2 regions of the uncultured Mycobacterium sp. genome follow, and region 2 is predicted to be linked to the other one. Evidence: riboswitches for the same ligand, from Rfam matches in the RefSeq annotation. Region 2 holds a riboswitch; the other holds the start of a gene.
What was found. A riboswitch is a leader RNA that binds a small molecule or an ion and turns the genes downstream of it on or off. The one in region 2 is predicted to bind cobalamin.
Positions count from the first base shown of each region.

Region 1: linked by a shared signal. The riboswitch ahead of metE (5-methyltetrahydropteroyltriglutamate--homocysteine S-methyltransferase) and the one ahead of ACFE99_RS07540 (HoxN/HupN/NixA family nickel/cobalt transporter) in region 2 are both predicted to bind cobalamin.

Region 1 covers NZ_CAXUCH010000060.1:12,421-18,256, reverse strand. The annotation lists gene ACFE99_RS10225 (thiolase family protein) at 1-743, opposite strand, end outside; gene ACFE99_RS10220 (SDR family NAD(P)-dependent oxidoreductase) at 982-1,863, shown strand; partial or broken gene ACFE99_RS10215 (dihydrodipicolinate reductase) at 1,876-2,334, shown strand; gene ACFE99_RS10210 (SDR family oxidoreductase) at 2,592-3,245, shown strand; cobalamin riboswitch at 3,343-3,536, shown strand; gene metE (5-methyltetrahydropteroyltriglutamate--homocysteine S-methyltransferase) at 3,594-5,836, shown strand, end outside.
Region 2 covers NZ_CAXUCH010000039.1:1,254-7,089, forward strand. The annotation lists gene ACFE99_RS07525 (alpha/beta fold hydrolase) at 1-261, opposite strand, end outside; gene mhuD (mycobilin-forming heme oxygenase MhuD) at 285-602, shown strand; gene ACFE99_RS07535 (serine hydrolase) at 577-1,944, shown strand; cobalamin riboswitch at 1,979-2,106, shown strand; gene ACFE99_RS07540 (HoxN/HupN/NixA family nickel/cobalt transporter) at 2,195-3,328, shown strand; gene clpC1 (ATP-dependent protease ATP-binding subunit ClpC) at 3,397-5,836, opposite strand, start outside.

The DNA.
Region 1 (5,836 bases), on a different contig from region 2:
AACAGCACGGCCGCGGCGCCGTCGGAAATCTGGCTGGAGTTCCCGGCGTGGATCACACCGTCCTCCTTGAAGGCGGGCTTTAACTCGGCCATCTTCTCAATGGTGGTGCCGCGGCGAATGCCCTCGTCTTTGAGGACGACGTTGCCGTCCTGGTCTTTGATGGCCACGATCTGGTCGTCGAACGCTCCGGAATCCTGCGCCGCAGCGGCCTTCTCGTGTGAGGCGAGGGAGAATTCGTCGAGCGTAGTGCGGTCGAGGCCCCACTGCTCGGCGATCATTTCAGCGCCGATGCCCTGGTTGGGGATCGCGCCGTCGTACCGGCTCAAAAATCCGTCCGGGAAGGGGCGGCCACCGTTGGCCAGCGAGGAACCCATCGGCACCCGGGTCATCGACTCCACGCCGCCGGCTACGACGACGTCGTAGTGGCCGGCGACCACGCCTGCGGCGGCGAAGTGGATCGACTGCTGGCTGGAGCCGCACTGGCGGTCCACGGTGACCCCCGGAACGGTTTCCGGCCAGCCCGCGGTCAGCAACGCGGTGCGGGCGATGTCGAGGGCCTGCTCACCGGCTTGCATCACGCATCCCCAGATCACGTCGTCGACGATCTCGGGATCGATACCCGACTTCTGGACCAGCCCGTTGAGGACCTGCGCGGACAGCTCGGCGGGATGCACGCCGGACAGACCCCCGTTTCGCTTGCCGATCGGTGAGCGCACTGCCTCGACGATGACGGCTTCAGCCATGGCAATTCTCCTTCTCGAAGAGGTAATGCCTCGATTGTTGACCAACCCGTTGGACGGCTCACTGCCGGGGTGTCCATCGCCGCGCGTTAGGAGTGCCCGGCGCGGCGACGGCACGACGCGGTCGCTGAGCTTCGGGCCCAGCAACTCAGGACTCGCAGGCGGCTGCACGGGGCAAGGAAATTGCACGTGCAATGTTTCTGAGTGCGGCGAGGAGCCCGCGGAAGGGGAACGGGCAGGCATGACGACAACACCGACGCAGCGCCCACTCGACGGTAAGGTCGCTATCGTCACCGGGACCAGCCGAGGGGTCGGTGTCGGTATCGCTCACGAGTTACTGCGCGCCGGCGCAACGGTCATCGGTTGTTCACGCTCACCACTGGATGCGATCCCCGGTGTGGACAATCATCCCGACTGGGCCGCGCGGTCGTCGCAAATGGTATGTGACCAAGGTGATTACCGCGCGATTGACGCCATGCTCTCCGAGGCTGCGGCGAAGTACGGTCGCATCGACATCCTAGTTAACAATGCTGGTGGCACGGTGCCGACCCCCCACGTTGAGGACGTGCCGGAACTTGTGCAGACGATCCAGGGCGCCCCAGCCAGCGATGACGATTTCGAGCGGACGGTGCTGTATCACGCATTCGCGATTCAGATGAATCTGATCAGCCCGCTGTGGTTCGCGATCCGGGTGTATCGGCAGATGCGCCGCCAGGACGGCACTGGTTGCATTATCAATATCTCCAGCGGCGCTAGCCATCCCGCCGGTTCACCGACCTTGGTTTCCTACGGCGCCGCGAAGTCTGGGCTCAATCACATGACCCGCTCCCTGGCGGAGGAATGGGGACCGCATTCCCGTGTCAACTGCCTGGCGTTGGGGCCCACCATGACGGACAACTTTCGCTCGTTCGTGCTGCCCAAAAATGATCCCGACGGGCGTGCCTACTTCGCCAACGTTCCCCTGCATCGGGCCGGTGAACCTGCCGAAGTCGGCCGCGCCTGTGTTTTCTTGGCTAGCGGCGCAGCCGATTACATCAACGGCACGACCATCGAAATCGATGGCGGCATGCTGCCGGGCGTGCTGTATGAGGCTGGCCTCAAGACCATCACTGACCTGCTCTGAGAAGGAAGTGTGATGCCACGACAGGTAATTCAGTTCTCCACCGGCAATGTGGGACGCCATGCATTGCAGGCGATTATCGAGCGCCCCGATCTGGAACTCGTCGGTGTACATGCCGCCGACACGGAGAAGGCGGGCCGCGACGCCGCCGAACTGTGCGAGCTCGATGAGTCGACGGGAGTCACCGCCACCAATGACATCGACGCCTTGGTAGCGCTTGAAGCGGACTGCGTGGTCTACACCTCGCAAGCCGAACCCCGCCCGCACGCCGCAATCAAGGAGATCACCAAGTTCCTTCGCGCGGGCACGAATGTGGTGGGTACTTCGCTGGTGTGGTTGGTCGCGCCGCAGCACGCCGACGACTGGTTGCGCACGCCGTTGGAGCAGGCGTGCGAGGCCGGCGGCACTTCGCTTTACATAAACGGCATCGACCCCGGATTTTCCGGCGACACGCTGGTCTACACCGCGCTGAGCCACCCAGCTGAATCTCTTCAAGCTCAAATCCCTCGTCCTCGCGGCGCTGCCGAAACTGGGTTGAACCGCCGTAGCGCTGCGCGATGTATTCAGCGGCCGCCGGTATCAAAGCGTTCCGGCGCAACGGCGAAACAACATGATGCACTAACGGCGAGGAGTTGCGGGAGCTCAACACCGTGCCAAGCCTATCGGGGAATCGCGGACCGTCCTGCCCTGTTGCCTCCTCCAGATTGACCGATCGGACCAAGGTGAGACTCATGGCGCGCATCGTCGTTATCGGCGGCCACGGCAAGGTGGCCTTGCATCTGAGCCGCATCCTGAGTGAGCGCGGTGACCAGGTGAGCTCTATCGTCCGCAACCCGGATCACACGGACGACGTCGTCGCAACCGGTGCCAAACCAGTCGTGGCCGACATCGAGAGACTGGATACCGACGCGCTCACACAGCTGTTGGCGGGGCACCACGCGGTGGTCTTTTCCGCCGGGGCCGGCGGCGGCAACCCGGCGCGCACCTACGCCGTAGACCGCGATGCCGCCATTCGGGTGATCAACGCGGCCAAGCAAGCAGGTTTGCGGCGGTTCGTGATGGTCTCCTACTTCGGCGCCCGACCGGATCACGGTGTGCCGCAGGATGATCCGTTCTTCCCGTATGCCGAGGCCAAGGCCGCCGCCGACGCCCACCTGCGGGCCAGCGACCTCGACTGGACGGTGCTGGGGCCGGGCCGGCTCACCCTCGAGCCGGGGACCGGGCGGATCGCGGTGGGTCCTGAGGCCAGCAAGGGCCAGGTGTCCCGCGAGGATGTCGCGCTGGTGATCGCCGCTGCTCTGGCCGACGATTCGACGATCGGGCGCACCATCGAGTTCAACAACGGCGACGTCCCCATCGGCGAAGCGCTGGCTGCCGGACGCTGACGCCGGCAGAGGCGATCGCAAGCGCGGCGGAGCCGGGCGCGGCGGGTCGCCGCCATCCAACGAGTAACCTCGAGCGTGCAGCTGGTCTGCCGCACTGTCGGCATCGAGTGAGGCAGGTTGATTCTGCCTCGCGAGAGGGAACCCGGTGAAAGTCCGGGACTGTCCCGCAGCGGTATGCAGGAACGACCGCCGTCATCAGCACTGGTCGCCCGACTGGGAAGCGACGGCCATTAGGAGCACTCCAGTGCGCGCCTGCGAGTCCGAAGACCTGCCGGCTGTGCCGGGCGCGCCGCGTCCGGCGGCTCATCGCCTCGTGGAATGGGCGTTTGGCCGTAACGGTTGCAGGGCATGTGCCCGACCGGATCGGCTGCGCGTCCGCCGGCGGTGACCATCCCGTTTCGAGTGAAGGACGAACACGTGATCGCTCAACCGTTTACCGCCACCATCACCGGCTCACCGCGGATCGGCCCGCGCCGCGAACTCAAACGCGCCACCGAAGGTTATTGGGCCGGGCGGACCAGCAGGTCCGAGCTGGAGTCCGTCGCGGCGACGCTGCGCCGCAACACCTGGTCTGATTTGGTTGCGGCCGGCCTGGATTCGGTGCCGGTGAACAGCTTTTCCTACTACGACCAGATGCTCGACACGGCGGTGATGCTCGGAGCCCTGCCGGCCCGGGTGCAGCCTGTGCACGACGAGCTGGACCGCTACTTCGCCGCCGCCCGGGGCACCGAGGGCATCGCACCGCTGGAGATGACCAAGTGGTTCGACACCAACTACCACTATCTGGTACCGGAGATCTCGCCGGACATCCGATTCACGCTCAATGCCGCCAAAGTGGTCGGTGAGCTGAACGAGGCGTTGCAACAAGGCGTTCCGGCGCGTCCGGTGGTTATCGGCCCGATTACCTTCCTGCTGTTGAGCAAAGCGGTGGACGGCGCGGGCGCCCCGATCGAACGCATCGATGAGCTGATCCCGGTGTATTCGGAGTTGCTGTCGCTGCTGGCCGATGTCGGTGCGGCATGGGTGCAGTTCGACGAGCCGGTGCTGGTGACCGATATCAGCGCCGATGCGCCGGCGCTGGCCGAGCGGGTGTATAGCGCGCTGGGATCGGTGCCCAAGCGGCCGGCGATCTATGTCGCCACCTACTTCGGGGATCCCGGCGCTGCCTTGCCGGTGCTGGCTCGCACGCCGGTCGAGGCCATCGGCGTCGACCTGGTCGCCGGCGCCAACACCGCAGTCGCGTCGGTGCCGGAGTTGGCCGGAAAGACGCTGGTGGCCGGCGTCGTCGACGGGCGCAACGTCTGGCGCACCGACCTGGAAGCGGCGCTGAGCCGGCTGGCCACCCTGCTGGGGTCAACGGAGGCAGTTGCTGTGTCGACCTCGTGCTCGACGCTGCACGTCCCGTATTCGCTGGCCTTCGAGACCGAGCTGGACGCGAACCTGCGCAGCTGGCTAGCGTTCGGTGCCGAAAAGGTGCACGAGGTGGTCACCCTGGCCCGCGCGCTGCGGGAAGGACGCGAAGCGGTCGCCGAGGAGATCGCGGCCTCCAACGCCGCGGTGGCGTCTCGGCGTTCGGATCCGCGGCTGCGCAACGAACACATCCGGGCCCGCATCGACTCGATCCTGGCCTCCGGCGCCAAACGCGGCAATGCGGCCGAGCGCCGCGAGATGCAGAAAGCGCGGCTGCACCTGCCCACCCTGCCGACCACCACGATCGGCTCGTTCCCGCAGACCCCGGCGATCCGGAAAGCCCGCGCCGCCTTTCGTTCCGGCGAGATCGACGAGGCCGAGTACGTCCGCCGGATGAAGGCCGAGATCGCCGACGTCATCGCGTTGCAGGAACGGCTCGGCCTCGACGTGCTGGTGCACGGCGAGCCCGAGCGCAACGACATGGTGCAGTACTTCGCCGAGCAGCTCGACGGTTTCTTCGCCACCCAGAACGGCTGGGTGCAGTCCTACGGCAGTCGCTGTGTGCGCCCGCCCATCCTTTACGGCGATGTGTCGCGGCCACACCCGATGACGGTCGAGTGGATCACCTACGCGCAGTCGCTCACCGACAAACCGGTCAAGGGCATGCTGACCGGGCCGGTGACGATCCTGGCGTGGTCGTTCGTGCGCGACGACCAGCCGCTGGCCGACACCGCCTACCAGATTGCCCTGGCGATCCGCGACGAGACCATCGATTTGCAGTCGGCCGGCATCGCGATCATCCAGGTCGACGAGCCGGCGCTGCGGGAGCTGCTGCCGCTGCGCCGCGCCGACCAGGACGCTTATCTGCAGTGGGCGGTGGGCGCCTTCCGGTTGGCAACCTCCGGTGTCGCCGACTCGACGCAGATCCAGACCCATCTGTGTTATTCGGAGTTCGGTGAGATCATCGGCGCCATTGGCGAGTTGGACGCCGATGCCACGTTGATCGAGGCAGCCCGCTCGCATATGGAGGTGCTGGACGACCTCAACGCGGCGGGCTTCGCCAACAGCGTGGGACCCGGCGTCTACGACATCCACTCGCCCCGCGTCCCCAGCACCGAGGAGATCGCCAGTTCGCTACGTGCAGCTCTCAGAGCTGTTCCAGCCGAACGGCTTTGGGTTAA
Region 2 (5,836 bases):
CGAGTGCCCGATCAGCCGCGCAGGCGTTCCCAATCCACTCACCGCGTCGCGTAGCTCGGCAACGAAGCGTTCGGTGCTGATCGGGTAGGGGTCGGCGACGTCGCGGCCGCGGTGCCACGGGGCGTCGTAGGTATACACGGTGCCCAGCCGAGCCAGCCACGGTAGCTGGCGCGACCAGGTGCTGCCCCGGCCCATCAAGCCGTGCACCAGTACCAGCGGTTGGCCGTCTCCACCGCGGCGGGTCAGCAGGTCGGTCGGCACGTCGGGCACGGTAGCCTAGCCGCATGCCAGTGGTGAAGATCAACGCAATTGAGGTCCCCCCGAACGCGGGCCCCGAACTGGAAAAGCGGTTCGCGCATCGCGCGCACGCCGTGGAGAACCAACCCGGCTTCCTCGGCTTCCAGCTACTGCGTCCGGTCAAGGGCGAAGACCGCTACTTCGTGGTGACCCATTGGGAGTCCGACGAGGCCTTCCAGGCATGGGCAACGGGGCCCGCCATCGAAGCACATGCCGGTCACCGGGCCAACCCGGTAGCGACCGGCGCGTCACTGCTGGAATTCGAGGTTGTGCTGGACGTTGCCGCAAACCGCCCGACGGCGTAGCGCCAGCCCAGCGAGGCACCGCGCCGCGGCAGTGACCGCCGCGGCTGTGGTGGTCGCCGCTATGGCGCCCGGATGTACTCCGCCTCCGGCACCACCGGCGAACGCCGCGGACGCGGGAGTTCGGATCGATATCAGGACGCCGCCCGGTATGCGCGCGCAGCAAACCGTGGACATGCTCAACTCGGACTGGCCCATCGGCCCGGTCGGGGTTCGTACCCTCGCCGCACCCGACATGGTGGACACTGTCGAGAGCAGCATGGAGGGGCTGTGGTGGGATCGGCCGTTTAAGGTCGACGGAGTCGACATCACTGCCGGCGCCGCCACGCTACATCTGGTCAGCTCATATGGCGCGCGACAGAATATCGAGATCCACACCAACGACGCCACCCTGGTTGACCGCTTCGATGTGGTGACGCAGACTCCGACGATTTCTTCATGGCGTGACCTCGATGCCACATTGAGCAAGACCGGAGCCCGTTACTCCTACCAGGCCGCCAAAGTCAACGACGGCCGCTGTGAGCGGATCGCGGGCACCAACACCACGCAATCTCTTCCGCTGGCATCGATATTCAAGTTGTACGTGCTCTACGCCGTGGCTGACGCGGTCAAGGCCGGAAAGGTGTCCTGGGATGACCAGATGACCGTCACCGAGAAAGGCAAGGCGGTCGGATCGTCGGGATTGGAACTGCCGGTGGGAGCACAGGTTTCGGTGCGCACCGCCGCCGAGAAGATGATTGCGACCAGCGACAACATGGCCACCGACATGCTGATCGGGAAAGTCGGCACCCAGGCTGTCGAAAAAGCGCTGATCGACGCCGGGCATCACGATCCGGCCGCGATGACGCCGTTCCCGACGATGTATGAATTGTTCTCGGTCGGCTGGGGCAAGCCGGATCTGCGCCAGCAGTGGAAGCAGGCTACTCCCCAAGTGCGGGCACAATTGTTGCAGCAGGCGAATTCTCGCGTCTACCGACCAGATCCGAACCGCGCTCACACCCCAGCCTCGGGTTACGGCGCGGAATGGTATGGCAACGCCGAAGATATCTGTCGAGTGCACACGGCACTTCAAGCCGCCGCGGTCGGCAAAGCCGCACTCGTCAAGCAGATCCTGGCAGCCGCCCCGGGTATCGATCTCGACCCGCATGAGTGGCCGTACGTCGGAGCTAAAGCCGGCGGCCTGCCGGGTGATCTGACGTTCAGCTGGTATGCGGTCGATAAGACCGGACAGCCGTGGGTGGTGAGCTTTCAGCTCAACTGGCCGCGTGACCACGGTCCCACGGTGACCGGCTGGATGTTGCGGATCGCCAAGCAGGCCTTCGCGCTGCTGGTTGCGCCACGCTGAACCGCGGACCCAGTTTCGGCGCGACGCGCCTGGCGATATAGCCTCAGTCGCGGGTAATCGTGTGAACGGCGAGGAAACCGGTGCATATTCCGGTGCGGTCGCGCCACTGTGACCAGCGTTTCAGCGTTGGAAGCCAGACCTTCCCGTTCACACATCGCAGATGGGACGCGCAATCCCGGAAGGCGGTCAAGTGTCTGTAGGGCATTCGTCTGCTCAGTCGGCTGGTTTTCGTGAGCGTATCCGCGCCGTGATGTCGACCTGGCATCGCCGCGACCGCATCGAGATCGGCGTGCTTTTCGGTGTGATCGCGCTGATGCACGTCGTAGGTTTCGCGACACTGGTGATGGGCATCGCGCCGCACCGCTACCGCGTCGGAACCGAAATCTTCGGTGTCGGACTGGGCTTCACCGCCTATCTGTTCGGCCTACGGCATGCGTTCGACGCAGACCACATCGCCGCCATCGACAACACCACTCGCAAGCTGATGAGCGGCGACGATGCGGGCCGCGAAGCGGCCCGAGAAGGAGCTGGACAATCGGACCAGCGCGACACAGAGGGAGTCCACCCGAAACCGACATCGGTCGGATTCTGGTTCGCCATGGGCCATTCCACCATCGTGTTGGTAATGGCGGTGCTGGTCGTCGTCGGTGCTCGTGCGGTAGGCGCGCTGGTCGACGACGACTCACCGGTCCGGCATGCACTCGGCTTCGCCGGAACCCTGGCTTCCGGCTTGTTTCTCTACCTCATCGCGGTGATCAACATCGTCGCGCTGGTCGGGATAACCCGTGCCTACACCAAACTCCGGTGCGGCTCCTACTCCGAGGAGGAACTCCAAGCGGCGCTCGACGACCGCGGATTTCTGGCACGTCTGCTCTCGCCGATCATGAACCGCATCAAACGCCCAGTCCAGATTTATCCGGTGGGCGTGCTGTTCGGCCTCGGCTTCGACACCGCCACCGAGGTGGCGTTGTTGGCGCTGGCCGGCACCGGAGCTGCTGCCGGGCTGCCGTGGTACGCGATCTTGGTGCTGCCGTTGTTGTTTGCGGCGGGGATGAGCCTGATGGACACGCTGGATGGCTTGCTGATGACCGCGGCCTACGATTGGGCATTTATGCAGCCGCTTCGCAAGATCTACTACAACTTCACCATCACCGCGCTGTCGATCGCGGTCGCGTTGCTGATCGGGTCGATCGAGCTGGTGTCGATATTGCACGACGATCTGCAGTGGGTGGATCCGGTCACCAATTGGATCAGCTCGATCGACTTGAACAATGCCGGCCTGGCGATTGTCTGCCTGTTCGCCGTCACCTGGCTAGGCGCCATCGCCTACTGGAAGCTGGCCAACATCGAAAACCGCTGGCAGCCGAGCAGCCCCGGCGAATAAGTCGCGAGCGGCCAGTTATGACACGGGATTTCGTCAAAACCGTGCGATAACTGGCCGCTCAGCGGGCCCTATTGCGCAGCCGAGGGCGAGCTGCCGGCGCTGTGGGCACCGGCCTTGGCCAGATCCGGCTCGGCCGGCGTGGCCGGCTTCGGTGTTCCGGTGAACGTGAACACCGCGTCCTCGCCGGAACCTTCACCGTCCCAGTTGTCCACGTCGACGGTGACGAGCTGGCCCGGACCGACCTCCTCGAAGAGGATCTTCTCGCTCAATGCATCCTCGATCTCACGCTGGATGGTGCGCCGCAGCGGACGGGCGCCCAGCACCGGATCGAAGCCGCGCTTGGCCAGCAGCGCCTTGGCCTTATCGGTCAGCACCAGCGACATGTCCTTGCTCTTCAGCTGCTTTTCCAGCCGGCCGATCATCAGCTCGACCATCCGGATGATCTCCTCGCGGGTCAGCTGGTGGAACACGATGATGTCGTCGATGCGGTTGAGGAACTCCGGGCGGAAGTGCTTCTTGAGCTCGTCGTTGACCTTCTGCTTCATCCGCTCGTAGTTGTTCTCACCACCGCCCGGCGAGAAGCCAAGGCCGACCGCCTTCGAGATGTCGGCGGTACCGAGGTTGGACGTGAAGATCAACACCGTGTTCTTGAAGTCGACCGTGCGGCCCTGCCCGTCGGTGAGCCGGCCGTCCTCGAGCACCTGCAACAGGCTGTTGTAGATCTCCTGATGCGCCTTCTCGATCTCGTCGAACAAGACCACCGAGAACGGCTTGCGCCGCACCTTCTCGGTGAGCTGGCCGCCCTCCTCGTAGCCGACGTATCCCGGTGGGGCGCCGAACAACCGCGACGCGGTGAACCGGTCGTGGAACTCGCCCATATCGATCTGGATGAGCGCGTCGTCGTCGCCGAACAGGAACTCGGCCAGCGCCTTGGACAGCTCGGTCTTACCCACACCGGACGGACCGGCGAAGATGAACGAACCGGACGGGCGCTTGGGGTCCTTCAACCCGGCGCGGGTACGGCGGATCGCCTTGGAGACCGCCTTGACCGCGTCCTCCTGGCCAATGATCCGCTTGTGCAGCTCCTCTTCCATGCGCAGCAGCCGGGTGGTCTCGGCCTCGGTCAGCTTGAACACCGGGATGCCGGTCCAGTTGCCCAGCACCTCAGCGATCTGCTCGTCGTCGACCTCGGCGACCACGTCCAAATCACCGGAGCGCCACTGCTTTTCGCGTTCGGCGCGCTGAGCGACCAGTTGCTTTTCGCGATCACGCAGCGCAGCAGCCTTTTCGAAGTCCTGCGCGTCGATCGCCGACTCCTTCTCGCGGCGCGCCTCGGCGATCTTCTCGTCGAACTCGCGCAGGTCCGGCGGAGCCGTCATCCGGCGGATCCGCATCCGGGCACCCGCCTCGTCGATCAGGTCGATGGCCTTGTCCGGCAGGAACCGGTCGTTGATGTAGCGGTCGGCCAGCGTGGCGGCCGCCACCATCGCGCCGTCGGTGATCGACACCCGGTGGTGCGCCTCGTAGCGGTCGCGCAGACCCTTCAGGATCTCGATGGTGTGCTCGACCGTCGGCTCACCGACTTGCACCGGCTGGAAGCGGCGCTCCAGCGCGGCGTCCTTCTCGATGTACTTGCGGTACTCGTCGAGCGTGGTGGCGCCGATGGTCTGCAACTCACCGCGGGCCAGCTTGGGCTTGAGGATCGACGCGGCGTCGATCGCACCCTCGGCGGCCCCGGCACCGACCAGCGTGTGCAGCTCGTCGATGAACAGGATGATGTCGCCGCGGGTGTTGATCTCTTTCAGCACCTTCTTCAGGCGCTCTTCGAAGTCACCGCGGTAGCGCGAGCCGGCAACTAGTGAACCCAGGTCCAGCGTGTAGAGCTGCTTGTCCTTCAGCGTCTCCGGAACGTCGCCGTGCACGATCTTCTGGGCCAGGCCCTCGACGACAGCGGTCTTGCCGACACCGGGCTCGCCGATCAGCACAGGGTTGTTCTTCGTGCGCCGCGACAGCACCTGCATGACCCGCTCGATTTCCTTCTCGCGGCCGATGACCGGGTCGAGCTTGCCCTCCATCGCGGCCGCGGTCAGGTTGCGGCCGAACTGGTCGAGCACCAGCGACGTCGACGGGCTGCCCGACTCGCCGCCACGGCCACCGGTGCCCGCCTCGGCGGTCTCCTTGCCTTGGTAGCCGGAAAGCAGCTGGATCACTTGCTGACGCACCCGCGTCAACTCGGCGCCCAGCTTGACCAGCACCTGCGCGGCCACACCCTCACCCTCACGGATCAAGCCGAGCAGGATGTGCTCGGTGCCGATGTAGTTGTGGCCCAGCTGCAGCGCCTCACGCAAGGAGAGCTCCAGCACCTTCTTGGCACGCGGAGTAAAGGGGATGTGCCCCGACGGTGCCTGCTGACCCTGGCCGATGATCTCCTCGACCTGGCTGCGGACGCCCTCCAGCGAAATTCCCAGCGACTCCAGCGACTTTGCGGCTACGCCTTCACCTTCGTGG